2 regions of the Corynebacterium sp. AOP40-9SA-29 genome follow, and region 2 is predicted to be linked to the other one. Evidence: riboswitches for the same ligand, from Rfam matches in the RefSeq annotation. Region 2 holds a riboswitch; the other holds the start of a gene.
What was found. A riboswitch is a leader RNA that binds a small molecule or an ion and turns the genes downstream of it on or off. The one in region 2 is predicted to bind thiamine pyrophosphate.
Positions count from the first base shown of each region.

Region 1: it holds a riboswitch for thiamine pyrophosphate, as region 2 does, so the genes downstream of both, thiM (hydroxyethylthiazole kinase) here and ACT3SZ_RS09510 (ABC transporter ATP-binding protein) in region 2, are expected to answer to the same signal.

Region 1 covers NZ_JBQSWR010000002.1:412,125-415,523, reverse strand. The annotation lists partial or broken gene ACT3SZ_RS06455 (bifunctional hydroxymethylpyrimidine kinase/phosphomethylpyrimidine kinase) at 1-831, opposite strand, end outside; gene thiM (hydroxyethylthiazole kinase) at 828-1,667, opposite strand; TPP riboswitch at 1,656-1,754, opposite strand; gene ACT3SZ_RS06445 (NAD(P)/FAD-dependent oxidoreductase) at 1,866-3,293, opposite strand.
Region 2 covers NZ_JBQSWR010000004.1:277,659-281,057, reverse strand. The annotation lists gene ACT3SZ_RS09520 (MFS transporter) at 1-1,112, opposite strand, end outside; gene ACT3SZ_RS09515 (helix-turn-helix domain-containing protein) at 1,168-1,902, shown strand; TPP riboswitch at 1,933-2,030, shown strand; gene ACT3SZ_RS09510 (ABC transporter ATP-binding protein) at 2,020-2,793, shown strand; gene ACT3SZ_RS09505 (ABC transporter permease) at 2,790-3,399, shown strand, end outside.

The DNA of each region.
Region 1 (3,399 bases), on a different contig from region 2:
TGGCGAAACCGCCGGCCTCACCGATGGACTTGATGTCGGCCTGCGCGCCTGCGCCCCCGGTGGGGTCGGTGCCGGCGATGCTGAGTACTCGGGGGATCATGTGTGGGCCTCGCTGGTCTGGTGGCTGGTCTGGTGGCTGGTGCTGGTGTTCTCGTACAGGGTGCGCAGGTCGCGGGCGGCCGCGGCGGGGTCGTCGGCGGCCATGATCGCCGAGACCACGCAGATCCCCGCCACGCCGGACGCTCCGAGCTCGGCGGCGTTGGCGGCGTTGACGTGGCCGATGGCCACCGACGGGATTCCCAGTTCCAGCGCGTGGGCGGCCAGGTCGTCGACACTGCCGGGGCCGGTGACTCCGAGCGCGCGCCCGGTGTCGGTCTTGGTGTCGGTCAGGTCTACCGGGCCCAGGCCGAGGACGTCCGGCGGACGCACCCCGTCACGTATGAGCGCGGCGAGCCGGTCGATCTGGGCGTGGTCGTCGACGGACAGCCCGATCATCAGATCGTCGGGGAGAAGATCACGGGCGGTAGGGTAGTCGATGTCGTCCTGCCCGATGTGCAGGTGCAGTCCGAGCTGGCGGGCGGTGTCGATCCGGTCATTGACGAACAGGGGCACGCCAGTTCCGGCGAGCGCCTCGGCGAGTTCGGCGGCGCGTGCGGTGAACTCCGCGTCGTCGAGGGTCTTGTCCCTGAGCTGGACCACGCTGACCCCGCCGCGCACCGAGCGGGCGACGACGCCGGACACGGCGTCACGGTCACCTCCGAGCTCCGGGTCGGTGACCAGGTAGAGGCTCCAGTCCACTCGGGAGGGGGCAGGGGCACTCGCCGGGGTCATTCGGTGGTCTCCATCGCCGAGACGAGCCCGGGAACGAGCCCCGGGTCCTGCGAGACGGTGTCGAGCGCGTCGAGCCAGGCGACGGCAAAACTGCCCGGGCCGCGCAGCTGGCCCGAGCCGTCCTGAGCGGCGAGCATGCCGGCGGCACCGACGTGGGCGTGGGCGGCGAGGACGGCATCGTGCGCGTTATTGCCTGCTGAGGCGGCCGCGCCGAGATAGGCGGCGGTGAGCGCACCGAGGGAGCAGCCCGTGCCGATGACGCGTTGCATCATCGGGTCGCCGGAGGTCAGCCACGTGACTCGTCCGGCGGAAACAATGAGGTCGCGGGCGCCGGAGACCGCCACGACCCCGCCGGTGCGTTCCGCCAGCGAGCGGGCGGCCTGCAGGGCCGTGTCGACCTCGTCGGTGGCGTCGACGCCGCGTCCGCCGCCGGAGCGTCCGGCCAGGGCGATGACCTCGGAGGCGTTGCCGCGCACGGCGGCGGGACGACGCAGGACGATCTCGCGGGCGAACTCGGTGCGTGCCGCGGGCCCGCCGCAGGCCACCGGGTCGAGGACCCAGGGGGTGTCGGCGGCGTTCGCCCCGCGCACAGCCTCGCGCATCGCGGTGTACTGGGCGGCGGTGGGGCTACCGGTATTGATCAGCACGCCCGAGGCAAGGGCCGCGAATTCGGCAGCCTCCTCCGGTGTGTCGACCATCGCCGGGGCTGCACCCGCGGCGAGCAGGACGTTCGCGGTGACCTGGGGGACGACCTGGTTGGTGATGCACTGCACCAACGGCTGGTCCCGACGCAGGGAACTGATGATGTCAACGGTGGTGGCAAGCGTGTCTGACACGGACCATCCCTTCGCTAGTTCGAACTAGAGCAGGTTCTACGGGTGTGATCTCAGCGCGGGTCGTTCCGCGCACCCCGAGTCTCAGTTGCCCAGCCTACCGTGTGTGCACGCGCGCGAAAGCCCGGGGTCGTCGAGAGATGACGACCCCGGGCTTCAACCGGAGGTGCTAGCCGGAACTAGCCGAAAACTAGTCGGCTATTAATCCGACACGGCGCGGGTGTCGCGACCGTCGCCGAACTTCAGGTTGTCGCGAACCTCGATGGAGCGGATGTCCTGCTCGTCCTCGAGGGTGCGCAGCTTGCGCAGCGCATTGCGGGCGTGCAGCTGCTGGCGGGTGGCCACCAGGTGCCAGCGGTTCGCCGAGAGGGTGTTGAGGCCCCAGCTGAAGGCGGCGACCAAGCGGTTGCGGAAGCCGACCATGAACATCAGGTGCACGGCGAGCCACATCAGCCAGCCGATCGGGCCGGAGATCTCGGCCTTGTCCAGCTTCACCACGGCGTTGAAGCGCGAGACGATGGCCATCGTGCCCTTGTCGAAGTACTTGAAGTCGGGACGCTCGGTAGCGCCCTGCTCCACCTCGGCGCGGATGATCGAGGCGGCGTGCTCGCCACCCTGGATCGCGACCTGGGCCAGGCCCGGGAGCTTGTCGAGGCTCATCATGTCGCCGACGATGAAGATCTCCTTGTGGTCGCCCACGGAGAGATCCTTGTTCACCGGGACGCGGCCGGCACGGTCGGCCTCGATGCCGTCGATCTGGTCGGCGATGTGCTTGCCCAGCGGGCTGGCGGCCACACCGGCGGACCAGATCTTGCAGTATGCGGCGACCGTGGTCTCTTCCTCGGTCTTCATGTTCTTCCAGGTCACACCGTCGCGGTCGACGTTGGTGACCAGGGAGTCGGTGACGACCTCGACACCGAGCTTCTCCAGGGTCTGCTGGGCCTTGCGGCCGAGCTTCTTGCCGAACGGGGGCAGGACCTGGGGGCCGCCGTCGACGAGCAGGATGCGGGTCTGCTCGGTGTCGGTGCGGCGGAACTCGTTGCGCAGGGTGCGGTGGGCCATCTCGGCGAGCTGGCCGGCGAGCTCCACGCCCGTGGGGCCGGCGCCGACGATGACGAAGGTCAGCTGGCGGGCCTTCTCGGCGGGGTCGTCGGTGATCTCGGCGCGCTCGAAGGCACCCGTGATGCGGGCACGCAGCTCGAGGGCGTCGTCGATGCTCTTCATGCCGGGGGCGAACTCGGCGAAGTGGTCGTTGCCGAAGTAGGACTGGCCGGCGCCGGCGGCGACGATGAGGGAGTCGTACTGCAGCACGACGTCCTTGCCGCCCAGGTCGGCGGTGATGATCTTCTCGTCGACGTTGACGTCGCGGACCTCAGCCTTGACGACGCGGGCGTTGCGCTGCTTGCGCAGGATCTGGCGGATCGTCGGAGCGATCTCGCCGGAGGACAGCACGCCGGTGGCCACCTGGTACAGCAGCGGCTGGAAGAGGTGGTGGTTGGTGCGGTCGATGATGGTGACGTCGACGTCGGCGCCGGCGAACTTCTTGGCGGCGAACAGTCCACCGAAACCTCCGCCGACGATGACGACGTGGTGACGGCCGGAGGGCCGGAAGGGTGCGGTTGTTGTCATATCAGCGAAACTCCTCGTTCTGCGGTGACCGCGCGGGCGCTCCTACGGTGTCGGCGCCGGTGGTCATCACGTGTTCTTTCTGCGTTGTGTCTTTAGCACTGCTGCG
Region 2 (3,399 bases):
ACCTCCAGGCCCACGGTGTCGGCGGCCGCCCCGATCACCGGCGACGCCACCCCGCCGACCGAGACCGCCAGGCCGAGCGTCACCCCACTGGCGGTGCCGGGGTGCCGCGGCAGATAGTCCTGCCCGAGTGTGACGTGCAGGGAGAACGGCACGTAGAGCACCACGGACGTCAGCGCGATGAAGATCCACGCGACGGGCCCCGGGATCAGCAGCATGCCCGCGCCCACGGGCGTGGCCACCAGGTAGGACGCCCGCAGCACCGTGGTGCGCGGCCACCGCCGGGCGAGGTGGCCGCCGAGCGCGGTGCCGACCGCGCCGCCAAGGTAGAACACGAACAGCGAGGCAGAGGCCAGAGCGTCCCCCACGCCCCGGTACTCGTGCATGAACAGCACGATGAAGGAGCCGATGCCCACGAAGACGACCGAGCGGCACATGATCGCCGCGGTGGTGCGCAGGAAACTCCCCCAGTCCTCCCGCGGTGCAGCCGCGCCGGACGCACCGGACGTACCGGGCGCGCCGCCCGGTGCGTCCTGCGCGGCGTGCACGCGCCCGGCCCACACGGCCGCGACAATCCCGGTCACTGCGGGCACGGCGAGCAGTGGGCTGGCGCGAAGGCCCAGCACACCGACCGTGGCGGCCACGGCCAACGGCGCCACGGCGAAACCGAGGTTGCCGCCGAGGGAGAACCAGGACATCACCACGTGGTCGTTGCCACTGATCTGGCGGGCGCGTCCCGCCGCGGCCGGGTGGTAGGCGGCCACCCCGATGCCGGACACCGCGGCGACCAGCACGGTCACCCACAATGCCTCCGAGACCGCGACCGCGGCGATGCCGGCCCCGGCGATGGCGATGCTCACCGGGATCAGCCACCGCATGCGCCACCGGTCGCCGAGCACACCGAACAACGGCTGGACCACCGACGATGCCAGGGAGGACGCCAGCACCACCCCGGCCGCCGCGGCGTAGCCGTAACCCCGCTCCAGCACGAGGAAGGGAACGAGGGCGGCGACCGCGCCTTGGTAGAAGTCGACCGCGGCGTGGGAGTAGGACAGCAGGCGGACGCTGCGTCTGGCGGCGGTACTGGCGGCGGTACTGGCGGCGTGCGAGGTCATGGGGTCCACCATCGCAGACCCCGCACCCGGCGCGCTTTCACTAGACTGACTATCAATGTCAGGAATCCGCCACGTCGCCACCGCGCCCACCGAGACCCGTCGCCTCGGCCCGGGCTCCGATGTGACCCCGCACTCTCACGACACCCACCAGATCGTGTACGCCAGTTCCGGGGTGCTGGAGGTCCTCGTCCCGGAGGGCACGTGGTTCACCCCGTCGGTGCGGGCCGTGTTCGTCCCGTCCGGCACGATCCACAGCTGGACGGTGCACGGCAGCGCCACGGTGCACCTGGTCGGGGTGCCACAGTTCCCCGGCACCCCGCCGCTACCTTTCCTGGTGCCGGCGACCCCGTTGTTCCGCGAACTCACCGTGGCCTGCGCCGACGCCGGCGCACCGGTCACTGCAGCGCAACACCGCCTCCTCGGCGTGCTCACCGACCAATTGGTCGCCACGGACGCCCCGCCGACGATGCTGCCCACGGTGCACGACCCACGCCTGCGCGATGTACAGCGCGTCGTCGAGGAGGACCTGTCCGCCAGCCTCCCGCTGGCGGCGCTGGGACGCCGGGTGGGGGCGAGTGAACGCACCCTGTCGCGGTTGTTCCGGGCGGAGTGCGGGATGGGGTTCACCACGTGGCGTCATCAGGTGCGGCTGCACCGCGCCACATTATTACTGGCCGACGGGGCCGCGGTGACGCAGGTCGCCGCCGCGTGCGGCTACTCCTCCCCCAGTGCGTTCATCACCGCATTCCGTTCCTCGTTCGGGCGGACACCGGGGTCGTTGTACCGATAGCCTATGATGTTGTCACCAACTGAACACAGATCAACAGACACGGGGTGTCCCTGCACGCAGGGGCTGAGATCACACCCGCTGAACCTGAACTCATTCACATGAGCGGAGGAATGTCCCATGCCGGAAGTCCCGGCGGTGGCGCTCGACCATGTCGACGTCGCCTACCCGAATTCACCCGCCGTCCTCACGGACGTGCACCTCACCGTCCCCGCCGGGGAGCATATCGCCGTCATCGGCCGCTCCGGCTGCGGGAAATCCACCCTGCTGCATCTCGTCGCCGGCCTTCTCGAACCCGCCCGCGGCACCGTGCGCGTGCGCGACGGCTCCGGTGCGGACGCCCGGCTGGGCCACTGTGCGCTGATGCCGCAGGGCGACAGCCTGCTGCCGTGGTTCAGCGTGCGCGACAACGTCGCCGTCCCGCTGCGCAACCGGGGCGTGGGACGCCGTGCCGCACGCAAACGTGCCACCGAGACCCTGGCGTGGTGCGGGCTGGAGCACCATGCCCGGCACCGTCCCGACCAGCTCAGCGGCGGGATGCGCCAGCGTGCCGCCCTGGCCCGCGCGCTGCTGGCGGACAAGCCGGTGCTGCTGGCCGATGAGCCGCTCGGCGCCCTGGACGCGATCACCCGCGCCGAGATCCAGGACTGGCTGCACGGGGTGCTCAGCACCACCGACACCACCATGGTCATGGTCACCCACGACGTGGACGAGGCCCTGCTGCTCTCCCACCGCGTGGTTCTCGTGGCCGACGGGAGCGTGGAGCCTGCCGGACGCAGCCGCGAGGGCTGGTTCGACCGACGGCGCGGACGCGCCCGGGAGGACGTCCTGGCCGACCCGGGGTTCGCCGCCGCCCGCTCGGCGCTGCTGCGCGAACTCGCCGGGGGTGCATGATGGTCCGCAGATTCACCACCACCGTGCTGCCGCCGGTGGTCACGATCGTCCTCGTGGCACTGGCGTGGCTCTGGGCCACCGCCGGTGACCGGGTGGAGGACTACGTTCTGCCGTCACCGGGGGCGGTATTCACCGCCCTGCAGGTCAACTGGGCCGATCGGTTGGCCTCCGCGACATGGCTGACGGTGTCGGAAACGTTGCTCGGTATCGGTGCCGGCGTGGCCGTGGCCCTGCTGGTCACCGTCGCCGCCGGGTACCTGCCGGTCATCGGCCGGGCATTCACCCCACTGCTCATCGCCTCGCAGGCGATCCCCACGATCGTGCTCGGCCCGATCCTCACCATCGCCCTGGGCTACGGCATGCTGCCGAAGGTGATCGTGGTGGCGTTGGTCTGCTTCTTCCCCGTCGCCATGAACCTGCTCGCCGGCATCCGCGGGGTGGATGACCGGCTGGTGGACACGATGCGCAGCATGCACGGCACCCGCGCCTCGGTGTTCTGGCGGCTACGCTTCCCCGCTGCCCTGCCCGCCGGTTTCGCCGGGCTGCGCGTCGCGGTGACCTATGCGCCGGTCGCCGCGGTGTTCTCCGAGTACACCGGCTCCTCCG